2 regions of the Microbacterium sp. SL75 genome follow, and region 2 is predicted to be linked to the other one. Evidence: predicted binding sites of a transcription regulator. Region 2 holds the regulator's gene; the other holds the start of a gene.

Region 1 (6,124 bases), 800 kb from region 2:
GACATCGACGTCCCCGAGAGGAACTCGAACGTCGGGGTGGCGCCGGGGGCGTTCGCTGCGGCGGCGAGGATCGCGACACCGGGAGCCGACACGTCGGGCTTCAGGATGTCGCTGCCGTCGGCGAGCATGGGACCGCGGCTCGAGAAGCCCGCGACCTGCGGCGTCGGCGTCTCGACACCCGTGACGTTCTCGCCCACGAGGGTCGCGGTGGCATCCGCCGTGCCGCGCACGTAGGCGAGCAGCGCGTCGCGGTAGCGCGCATCGATGTGCACGGTGGGCACCGAATGGAAGTCGTTGTCCACCGAGGCGGGGGTTACGTTGACGAGGATCATGCCCACACCGCCGGCGTCCTTGACGGCCTGCGACTTCTCGACACGCGCGTTCTGACCGCGGTCGCACACGACGATCTTGCCCGCGGCCTTCGCGGGGTCGAGCGATCCGATCAGGCACAGCGCAGCGCCCGCGGGATCGGCTCCGGATGCCGCGATGTCACCCGCGTAGACCACGGGGGCCGTCACGTCCTGACCTTCGCGGACCGACACCGTGGCACCGGCGGCCTGGAAACCGTCGGCCAGTTTCACGGTTCCCTCGTAGGTGGGGATCGTCGAGGCTGCGACCGTCGTGTACCAGGGCGAGGCGTGGTCGGCGGTCGAGGCGCCGGGACCGGAGTTACCCGCCGAGACTGAGACGAAGACGCCCGCCGCGGCGGCGTTGAAGAACGCCTGGTCCTCGAGCGAGAGGGTCGTGGTGGCGGCGCCACCGCCGATCGAGTAGTTGATGACGTCGACGCCGTCGGAGACCGCGGCGTTGATCGCGCCGAGCAGGTCGCTCAGGGCGCAGACGTCGTCGGTGGTGACGAGGGGGTCGGGCCCCGCCCAGCACGCCTTGTACGCGGCGACCTTGGCGGCCGGAGCGACCCCGGAGATGGCGCCGAAGTCGACGCCCTCCACGCTGGCGTCGACACCGTTGTTGCCCGCCGCGGTGCTCGCGGTGTGGGAGCCGTGCGCGTCGCCGTCGCGCGGCGAGCGGTAGTCGGCCTCGAAGGTGAACCCGGTGGCCGCGGCACCCTGGTCGAAGTAGCGCGCGCCGACCAGCTTGGTCGAGTAGTCGGAGAGCGACCAGCCGTTGCCCTCCGCCACGCGCGGCGAGCGGAAGTCGGTGCCGTCGCCCTTGCGGAACACCACGTCGTTGCCGTCGAGGTAGGGCTGGGAACCGGCGGCGGTGCCGAGCGGCTCGCCCGCGAACGCCGGGTTCTCAGGGGCGATGCCGGTGTCGACCACGCCGACGACGACGCCTTCGCCCGCGGAGCCGATGCCGCCGATCTGGTTCCAGACGCCGTTGTCGCCCTCGAGGCCGAGGAACTCGGTGGACGGGACCGCGACCGGGTGGCGGATCTCGTCGGGGACGACCTTCTGCACGCCCTTGGTCGCGGCGAGCTTGGCCGCCTGGTTCGGGTTCATGCTCGCGCTGAAGCCGTTGACGGCGATCGTGTAGGAGTTGTCGGGGCGGACGCCCGCCTCGTCGGCGACGTTCTGCTGGCGCTCCTCGAGGAAGGCGGAGTATTCGCGCACCTGCGGGGAATCGGTATCGAGCCGCGCCTCGTCGGACTTGGTGGCGTCGAGACCCGGCTCGCCGCCGTCGTAGGTGGCGACGGGGGCCTCGTCGAGCACGACGATGTACCGGCCGGTGGCCGATTCGATGGGTGTGGGGGGCGTCACCCCCTCGCCCACTTCGGCAGCCTGAACGGCTGTGGCTCCGGCAACGGTGAACAGTCCGGCCAGGGAAATGGCCGCGACCGAACGCAGGGTTCGACCCATCGTGCGCTCCAAACGGGGGGATGAATTGAGCGATCTGCGCGGCAACGGTGGCGCGCGTTGCACAAACATAACTCAGAGCGCTTTCATCACCAACGTTCAGTTTGGACGGCGTCCGAAAACGACGATCGTCGGCCCGCCCCGCCAGGCGTCGCGCCGGGGTCTCGGCATCCCGTCCCCCTAGACTCGACGAAACCCGAGGAGGAGCCATGCCCCGGCGCCGTCGCACCGTCGCGCAGCACGCCCGCCTGCGTTCGCCGAACCCGCTCGGCCAGCTCGCGAAGCTCCTCGCCGTCGCCGCGGTGGTCGGTGTCGTCGCAGCGATCGGAGTCGTGTCGTACACGGCGTACGACCTCACGGCCGACTTCGTCGAAGAGGCCGTCGTTGTCGAGAACCAGCCGGCCGTCCCGCCCGACCTCGGGGCGCTCTCGGGCGGGGTGAACATGATGCTCGTCGGCATCGACGAATGCGAAGAAGAGCTCATCGCCCTCTTGGGCGACCGGTGCGGGGGTGCGGACGCGGGCGGACGCCTGAACGACGTGAACATCCTCCTGCACATCTCGGAAGAGCCCCGGAAGGTCACGGTCGTCTCGTTCCCGCGCGACCTCATCTTCGACGCCCCCGCGTGCGACACCGCCGACGGGGGTCGCTTCGGCGGCGGCACCCTGCAGATCAACGAGCTCTACACCTACGGCGGACTCTCGTGCGTGATCACCGCCATCTCCGACATGAGCGGCCAGCAGATCCAATTCGGCGCGATGGTCACCTTCGGCGGCGTCATCGAGATCACCAACGCGATCGGCGGCGTCGAGATCTGCCTCGCGAGCGACATGCGCGACGCGAACACGGGCATCGACTGGGAAGCGGGACCGCGGACCATCCAGGGCCTCGAGGCGCTGCAGTTCCTCCGCACCCGATACGGAGTGGGCGGCAGCGACCTGGCCCGCGTGAGCAATCAGCAGCAGTACATGTCTCGCCTGGCGCGCAAGCTCGTCAGCGAGGAGGTGCTGTCGAACCCCTCGACGGTGCTGCGCTTGGCTTCGACGGGCCTTCGAAACGTCACGCCGACGCAGAGCCTGACGAATCCGCTGACCCTCGTCCAGGTCGCGTCCGCGGTGAAGGACGTGCCGTTCGAAGACATCGTCTTCGTTCAGTATCCGACCGTCACCGCCCGCTCGGATGCCAATCGCGTGGAGCCCGACGACGCCGCGGCCGAGGTGCTCTGGGACGCGTTGCGCGAGAACCGTTCCATCGAAGTGACCGGAGGGGTGTCGGTCAACGACGGTACGGTCATCGCCGAACCGACCCCGGGAGAGCAGGTGTCGCCCACGGAAGATCCCGCGGTCGAGCCGGGCGAGGTCGATCCCCGCACGGGCGCCATCGCCCTCCCACCCGCCATCACCGGCTCGAGCGCCGCGCAGCAGACCTGCAGCGCGGGTGTCGTCAACTGAGTCAGTAGGTCGGCGCGGCCGGCAGCCCGAAGAACTCCTCGAGGGTGGTGAAACCGCCCTCGTGATACGCGCGGGCGAGCTCCGGGCCGATGTAGCGCAGGTGCCAGGCCTCGGGCTCGTAACCGCTGACGCTCTCGCGACCCTCGGCGTACCGGGTGATGAAGCCGTACTCCCACGCGTGATCGCGCACCCACGCGCCCTGCGGCGACGCCGCCACGTCGTCGAGGGTCTTGCACGAGCCCTTGCACGGGACGATGTCGACGGCCATCCCCGACTGGTGTTCGCTGTAGCCGGGCCGCGCGCTCTCTCGATCCGCTTCGGCGACACCCCCGACTGCCACCCGCCCGGCGTAGGTCGACTTCTGCGTCGTGTACGAGCGGTAGGCGCTGAGGTAGCCGATCTCGCCGACGCCGGCGTCGGCCGCCGCTTTCACGAGCGAGGTGAGAGCGCGCGCGGCGGGAGCACGCAGGGCCGAGTCCTCGAGGGCGCGCACATCGGCGGGCATGACGAGGTCGCCGGGCTGGTAGTCGACCGGGTCGTACGGGCGCTGCTTGTTGACGACGAGCCACTCGCGGTTCGGGTCGGAGAGCGAGACGCAGGGGGCGATCCCGGATGCCACCGCTGCGCGGAAGGCCCCACCGCCACCGGCGGCGTCGATGACGGCGGCGTCGTCCCCCGCGGCGAGCGCGGTCGTGAAGGCGGGATCGTCGCACGGTGTCGCCGTGGCGGCGACGGCGGCGAGCTGGGGCACGGGGATGCCGTCGTCGGCGACGGCCGGAGGGCCCGCGATCTGCGCGACGGCATCGCTCGCCGACTCGGGTAAACCCCCCGAGGCGGCAGCACCGACCGCGATGGCGCACCCGGCGATCACGACGACGGCCGCGGCCACCCCCGCAAGGCGGCGTCGGAGGAGGACGGGAGCGAGTCGACGGATGCCACGGGTCTCGGACGCTCTTTCCTGAGGGGCGTCGGCATCGCGGCGCAGCGCGCGACGTGTCGATGCCGCGGCGAAGGCGTCGTCGGCGACGACATCAGGAAGGGTGAGGGCCGCGGTCGCGAGCCGCTCGGCCTCCGCGCGCGCGGCGCGGCGGGGCGAGGTCTCGGGGTCGTGGCTTGTCACCCCTCCATTGTCGCTGGTGCATCCTGAACGGTCGACCCGGGTGGGGTCGGGGCGCGGGTCTCGAACCTGGACTCGAAAGGAACAGGCACGGTGTTGCCGGATCGTCGAACATGCGTTCGACTGTTCTCATGAGATGGCAGGGTCAGCAGCTGGGGGTGGACGACACGGCGGCGCTCCCGGGCATGGAGCGGATGGACGGCCTCGTCCGATCGGTGACGACGCCGGAGTTCGCCGGGATGACGTTTCACGAGGTGCTCTGCAAGAGCGCGCTGAATCGCGTCCCCGGTGCCTCGGCCATGCCGTTCGACTGGACCGTGAACCCCTATCGCGGCTGCAGCCATGCGTGTTCGTATTGCCTGTCCCCGGACACCCTCATCTTGAAAGCGGACGGCCGACAGGTCCCCCTGTCGCAGATCCGTGTCGGAGACGAGATCATCGGCACCGAGGGGGGATCGCGAGACCGCCGTTATGTGCGAACGACCGTTCGCGCGAAGTGGAGCACTCGCAAACGCCTCCATCGCGTCACCCTCGCGGACGGCACCGAGATCGAGTGCAGCGCAGACCACCGGTTCCTGACGGAGCACGGATGGAAACACGTCACCGACTCCCCCGTCGCGGGCCGACAGCGCCCCCACCTCACGGTGTCGAACCGTCTGCAGGGTTTCGGAACGGGCGCCCCTCCCTCCGTGGAAGCGCCGGATCCGGACTGGCGCAAAGGGTATCTGACGGGCATGGTACGCGGTGACGCGACGATCTCCCACAAGACCCACGACGACGAGAATCGAGTCCGAGAAATCCACCGATTTCGCCTCGCCCTGGCCGATCGTGAGGCGCTCGATCTCGCGAAGGAGCTTCTCGAACAGATCGGCATCGTCACGATGGTCCGCCCCGTCTCCGTGCCCGCTCATCGCCGGCCCATGACGGCTCTTCACACGGCGAAGACGGACGATGTCGCGCGCCTCGAGGACTACGTCGCGATACCGCGGACGCGAAGCCGGGAGTGGATGGCTGGCTTCCTCGGGGGCATCTTCGACGCGAAGGGCTCTGACTCGGGCGAAATCCTGCGCATAAGCAACGCGAACGACGAACTTCTCTCGTTGGCCGAAGAGGCCTTCGCCGCGTTCCGATTCGATACCGTTCGCGAACCCTCTCGCCCGGGCACTGTGTCGGATGTCCGCCTGCGCGGAGGGCTCGCCTCGAGACAACGATTCTTCGATATCGCCCACCCGTCCATCACGCGCACACTCGATGTCTGCGGGACAACGGTCGAGACCAGCGTGGACGTGAGAGTCGTGAGCATCGAGGACATCGGCTACGACATCGACATGATCGACATCACGACGGACACCGAGGATTTCGTCGCGAACGGCGTCATCAGCCACAACTGCTTCGCTCGCAAGACTCACGAGTACCTCGACCTGGACTACGGGGCCGACTTCGACTCGCAGATCGTGGTGAAGGTGAACGTGGCCGACGTCCTGCGCACCGAGGTGCGCCGGGGGTCGTGGGCGCGCGAGCCCGTGATGCTCGGGACGAACACCGATCCCTATCAGCGCGCGGAGGGTCGGTACCGCCTCATGCCCGACATCGTCGGGGCCCTCACCGACAACGGCACACCCTTCTCGATCCTCACCAAGGGCACGCTGCTTCGACGGGACCTCCCTCTGCTCGCCGAGGCCTCGAAGCAGGTGAAGGTCACGCTGGCGATGTCGATCGCCGTCTTCGACGACGTCCTCCAG
Region 2 (6,124 bases):
CCGCGAGGTAGCCCACCCGGGCGCCGGCGAAGGCGAAGGCCTTGCTCATAGTGCGCGAGACGACCAGCCGCGGGCGGTCGGGGAGCAGAGAAACCGCCGACGGCTCGTCCCGCGGGGCGAACTCTTCGTACGCCTCGTCGACGATCACGATGCCGTCGGTGGCGTCGTACACCGCCTCCACCACGTCGAGGCGCAGAGGCGTTCCCGTCGGGTTGTTCGGCGCACAGAGGAAGACGACGTCGGGCCGCTGCTCGCGCACCTGCGCCGCAGCTGACGCGGGCGAGAGGGTGAAGTCGTGCTCCCGTTCCCCGGTGACCCAGCGCGCACCCGTGGCGCGCGTGAGGATCGGGTACATGGAATAGGTGGGAGCGAAGCCCATCGCCGTACGGCCGGGGCCACCGAAGGCCTGCAAGATGTGCTGGAGCACTTCGTTCGAGCCGTTGGCCGCCCAGATCTGTTCGGGGTTCAGGCCGTGCCCGAGGTATCCCGCAAAGGCCTCGCGCAGTCCGGTGAACTCGCGGTCGGGGTACCGGTTGACGTCCCGAAGCGCCCGAGCGACGGCGTCCAGGATGTCGTCAGCCACCTCGGACGGAACAGGATGCGTGTTCTCGTTCACGTTGAGCGCCACGGGCAGTGCAGCCTGCGGGGCTCCGTACGGGGTCATACCCCGCAGATCGTCGCGAAGAGGAAGGTCGTCGAGGCGTACGGTCACCTCACCCATCGTAGGCGTCGAGCGGAGTCGAGGCGCACGAGCCGCGACCCGTCGTTCAGGCCGCGGGGGCGTACTCGGCGGGGATCGCGATGCGCTGACCCGCTGACACCGAGCCGCCGGGCAGAGCGTTGAGGCGCGTGATCTCTGCCACCACGTCGCGCGGGTCGGCGGAGGGGGCCACGTCTTCGGCGATCGACCACAGGGTCTCGCCGCTCATGACGGTGATCTCGGTGAACGAACCGGCGGGAGCGCCGGCGTCGCCGGAGGCGAGGGCGGATCCGCCACCGACGATCGCCACGGAGAGCACGGCGACGATCGGGAGGGAAACGAGGAACGCCACGACACGACGGCCACGCGCGGTGATGCGCAGGCGAGTAGACGGGGCGGTGAGGGCGATGCTGCTCATGATGTGCTCCTTGGTGGGGAGAGATTCGCACCCCACCCTCGGCCGGGAGGGCGGTGGTGCGAATCTGTATTCCGAATCTATATTCGAACCTGTTCGAGTGTCAAGACCTCGTGTATCGCAGACGAATCGAACGCGACACGCGTGGGCCTCCGTGTCAATCGGGTCGTCGACCGGATACGGTTTCGACACGGAGACCTCATCACCAACCTCCGACATTCGAATTTCCGCCGTGGTTTGCGCGGCGCGAGGGGAGCACAGATGACCGACGCGACGACCGCCGCCGGCCGCGAACGGCCGCAGACCCGGCGGCGCAAGAATCTCAGCGACAAGCAGCTGGCGATCCTCGAAGTGATCCAGCGATCCATCGCGCGGCACGGGTATCCGCCGAGCATGCGCGAGATCGGCGACGCGGTCGGGCTCAAGTCGCTCTCAAGCGTCACCCACCAGCTCAACCAGCTGGAGCTCAGCGGCTACCTTCGCCGAGACCCCGGCAAGACGCGCGCGATGGAGGTGCTCATCGACCTCCCCGGCGCCGCCGCGGAGAACCCCGCCGACGCCGCTCCCGCCCTCGGCGACGCCGCCCTGGTGCCCCTCGTCGGTCGTATCGCAGCCGGCGTGCCCATCACGGCCGACCAGCAGGTCGAGGAGATCTTCCCCCTCCCGCGCCAGCTCGTCGGCAAGGGGGAACTGTTCATGCTCAAGGTCTCGGGCGAGTCGATGATCGACGCGGCCATCTGCGACGGCGACTGGGTCGTCATCCGGTCGCAGGCCACGGCCGAGAACGGCGAGATCGTCGCCGCCATGCTCGACGGCGAGGCGACGGTCAAGACCTTCCGTCGGCGCGACGGCCACACGTGGCTGCTCCCCCGCAACAGCGCGTTCGAGCCGATCCTCGGCGACGAGGCCGTCGTCCTCGGTCGTGTCGTCGCGGTGCTGCGTACCGTCTGAGCCCGACGACTCGAGGCCGGATGCGCACCGAGAGGTGGCATCCGGCCTCTTCCGTTCCACGCGGGTGGATGTCCTAGGCCCTGCCTAGGCTGGGGTCATGGCTGACACCCTTCCCTACGGTTCCTGGCCCTCCCCGATCACGCCCGAGTCCGTCGCGCAGGCATCACCGCGCGTCGACGGGGCTCGGCTCGTGGGCGACGAGATCTGGTGGGGCGAGTCCCTCCCCCACGAAGCCGGTCGTGTCGCGGTGAAGCGTCGACGGGCCGACGGCTCCGTAGAGACGGTTCTCCCCGCACCCGCCAACGCCCGCTCCGCCGTCCACGAGTACGGCGGCGGCGCGTGGACCGCGTCCGACGATGGCGAGCTGTACTACGTCGAGAAGACCGACCAACGCGTGTGGGCGCTTCGCCCGGGCGGGACCGCGCGACCCCTCACTCCCGCCGACGACGCCGTACGCCACGGCGGCCTCCGCTGGGAGCACGGGGTGCTCCTCGCCATCCGCGAGACACACGGCGCGTCCCGCGTGCCGCGCCGCGAGATCGTGCGCATCCCGCTCGACGGGGCGACGGAGGTGCTCGCCGAGGGCAGCGACTTCCTCGCGCAGCCCGCCCTCTCCCCCGACGGCCGTCGTCTGGCCTGGATCGCGTGGAACCACCCCGACATGCCGTGGGACGCCACGACCCTCCGTGTCGCCGACCTCGAAACGGGGGTCATCCTCGACGTGGCCGGCGGGGAACGACGCGCACCGCTGCAGCCCGTCTGGATCGCGGACGACGAGCTGCTCTACGCCGACGACCCCGAGGGTCGCTGGAACCTCTTCCGCCGTCCTCTCGACGGCGAGGCCCAGCCCCTCGCCCCGGCCGATGCCGACACCGGCGGAGGCCTGTGGGTGCTCGGCACCCGCTGGTTCGGCGCAGCCGCCGACGGACGCGTCGTCGCGGTCCGCACGAACGGGGCAGACGAGATCGTCGAGATCGCCCCCAGCGGCGTGCGCCCGATCGACGTGCCCGTCGTCGCGGGGGCCGCGATCGACGACGTCCGAGGCTCGCGCGTCCTCGTCTCGGGGTCCGACGCTCGCGGACGCTCGGGGCTCTGGCTCGTCGACCTCGACTCCGGCGCGGTGGAACTCGTGACCGGCGGTTCCGGCTCGTGGGGAGACGAATGGATGCCGGCAGCCCGCGCCCTGTCCACCGACGGACCCCATGGCCCGGTGCACGCCTTCGCCTACGCCCCCACCAACCCCGGCGTCGCGCCGGTCGCGGGCGAACGCCCGCCCTACGTCGTCCTCGTCCACGGCGGACCCACCTCGCACGTGGGCCCCGCCCCCTCGGCGAAGACGGCGTTCTTCACCAGTCGCGGTATCGGCGTCCTGGACGTCAACTACGGCGGCTCGACCGGGTACGGCCGCGCGTACCGAGACCGGCTGAGGGGCCAGTGGGGCGTGGTCGACGTCGACGACGTGGCGGCCGCCGCATCCGCCCTCGCCGAGGCGGGGCTCGCCGACCCTGATCGCCTCGCCATCGCGGGTGGCTCGGCGGGCGGCTGGACGGTGCTGGCTGCCGTGACCCGCACCGACGTGTTCTCGGCCGGCATCTCGCGCTACGGCGTCGGAGACGCCCGGGCCCTGGCGGAGGACACGCACGACTTCGAGGCCCGCTACCTCGATGGCCTCATCGGGCCCCTGCCCGAGGCCGAGGCGGTGTACCTCGAGCGCTCACCCCTGGGGCGCCCGGAGCTCTTCCGTGTACCCCTGCTCATCCTGCAGGGCTCGGAAGACCGGGTGGTCCCGCCGTCGCAGGCCGAGGCCATCCGCGATGCTCTGACCGCACACGGCGTGCCGCACGCCTACGTCCTCTACCAGGGCGAGGGACACGGGTTCCGACGGTCCGAGACGGTGATCGACTCGCTCGAGCGCGAACTCGGCTTCCTCGGCGCGGTGTTCGGCTTCGAGACACCGGGCACTCCGGCGCTCGAGCTCGACTGAGTCCGCGCGGGACGCAACGGACGCAGACGTCGCTGCACGCGGAGCGGCCCCGCGTCCGAGAGGACCCACCGCTCCCCCCGGGGAGAGGCGACGGGCCCCCGCGCCTACGCGCAGGGGCCCGTGACGCCGCCTCGGGTCAGGCTCCGAATGCCGCAAGCTCCGCCGCGAGACGAGCGCCCACGTGCGCGTGCAGGAACGTTCCGCTCTCGCGGTGCTCCTGCGCCACGATGAGTCCGCTCTCGTGGACGGCTGAGACGAGGTCGCCACGGTCGTAGGGAACGACCGCCTGCACCTCGACCGCCGGCAGCGGAAGGGCGTCCTCGATCGCGGCGCGGAGCTCGTCGATGCCCTCACCCGTCCGCGAGGAGACGAACTTCGCGTTCGGCGCGAGCCCCCGCAGCACGAGGCGGTCGTCTTCGCCGACGAGGTCGGCCTTGTTGAAGACGACGATCTCCTGACCGAAGTTCGCATCGACGTCGCCCATCACGTCGCGCACCGTCATGAGCTGTGCGGCCGGGTCGGGGTGCGAGGCATCGACGACGTGCAAGATGACGTCGGCGTCGCCGACCTCCTCGAGCGTGGACCGGAACGCCTCGACGAGCTGGTGCGGGAGGTTCCGCACGAAACCGACCGTGTCGGTCAGCGTGTACACGCGGCCGTCGCTCGTCTCGGAGCGGCGGACCGTGGCATCCAGCGTCGCGAACAGGGCGTTCTCGACCAGGACACCGGCGCTCGTGAGGCGGTTCAGCAGGCTCGACTTACCGGCGTTCGTGTACCCGGCGATGGCCACCGACGGGATGGTGTGCCGCTTTCGCTCGGCGCGCTTGGCCTCGCGAGCGGGAGCGAAGTCGCGCAGCTGCTTGCGCAGCAGCGCCATCTTCGTGCGGATGCGGCGGCGGTCGAGCTCGATCTTCGTCTCACCGGGTCCGCGTGAGCCCATACCGGCACCGCCGGCGCCGACCTGTCCACCGGCCTGACGCGACATCGAGTCTCCCCACCCGCGCAGACGCGGGAGCAGGTACTCGAGCTGCGCGAGCTCGACCTGAGCCTTACCCTCGCGGCTCTTGGCGTGCTGACTGAAGATGTCGAGGATCACCGTCGTGCGGTCGATCACTTTGACCTTGACGACGTCTTCGAGGGCGCGCCGCTGGCTCGGGGCGAGCTCCGTGTCGGCGATCACGGTGTCGGCACCGACGGCGGCGACGATGTCGCGCAGCTCCGCCGCCTTGCCGCGTCCGACATAGGTCGCCGGGTCCGGATGCGGCCTGCGCTGCAGCACGCCGTCGAGCACCACGGCACCGGCCGTCTCTGCCAGAGCCGACAGCTCGCGCAGGGAGTTCTCGGCATCCGCCTGCTCGCCCTGAGGGTGCACGCCGACGAGCACGACGTTCTCGAGGCGCAGCTGCCGGTACTCGACCTCGGTGACATCTTCGAGCTCTGTGGACAGACCTGCGACGCGGCGCAGCGCCGCACGTTCCTCGCGGTCCCACTGATCGCCGTCGGAGTCGCCGCCGTAGGCCGTGGTGACGTCCTGGAGCGCTTGAGCGGCGCCGAAGACCCGGACCCCGCGGTGCGCTTCGGCGCGCGAGAGCACGCGGTCCACCGGATCCACCGGAGACGCGTCGGTGCTCGGGGGTGTGGTCTGTTCGGTCATGGGTTCCTTCCGTTCGCGGTGTTCCCGCGTGTTCTGGCACTTTATCCGTCCCCGCGGTGCGGTGGACGGTCGGATATCCTGGCGTGATGGGGAGCGAGCACTACTTCAGCGCGTCGCCGTCGAGTCCCGAGCAGCTCCGCCACCTCCGCGTGACGCTGGCCGGTCGAGAGCTCGAGGTGGTCACGGCCGGCGGCGTCTTCAGTCCCGACCATGTGGATGCCGGCACATCGGTGCTGCTCGCGAACACCCCGCCCCCTCCCGCCGGCGGGCACTTCCTCGACCTGGGGTGCGGGTGGGGTCCGATCTCGCTGTCTCTGGCGCTCGCCTCACCGCACGCGACCGTCTGGGCGGTCGACGTCAACGAGCGTGCTCTCGATCTCGTGAGACGCAACGCCGATTCGCTCGGCCTCGACAACATCA

The links. Region 2 encodes LexA, which represses DNA repair genes until DNA is damaged. Its sites were predicted from a motif close to TCGAACANNTGTTCGA; they were not measured.
Region 1: the regulator LexA is predicted to act here: its motif matches at 4,490-4,505, upstream of OVA17_RS07465 (intein-containing Rv2578c family radical SAM protein).

Annotation. Positions count from the first base shown of each region.
Region 1 covers NZ_CP113067.1:1,605,959-1,612,082, reverse strand. The annotation lists gene OVA17_RS07480 (S8 family serine peptidase) at 1-1,817, opposite strand, end outside; gene OVA17_RS07475 (LCP family protein) at 2,024-3,265, shown strand; gene OVA17_RS07470 (M15 family metallopeptidase) at 3,267-4,385, opposite strand; gene OVA17_RS07465 (intein-containing Rv2578c family radical SAM protein) at 4,514-6,124, shown strand, end outside.
Region 2 covers NZ_CP113067.1:2,401,953-2,408,076, reverse strand. The annotation lists gene OVA17_RS11250 (histidinol-phosphate transaminase) at 1-721, opposite strand, end outside; gene OVA17_RS11245 (LysM peptidoglycan-binding domain-containing protein) at 768-1,118, opposite strand; gene lexA (transcriptional repressor LexA) at 1,377-2,066, shown strand; gene OVA17_RS11235 (S9 family peptidase) at 2,164-4,050, shown strand; gene hflX (GTPase HflX) at 4,187-5,704, opposite strand; gene OVA17_RS11225 (class I SAM-dependent methyltransferase) at 5,791-6,124, shown strand, end outside.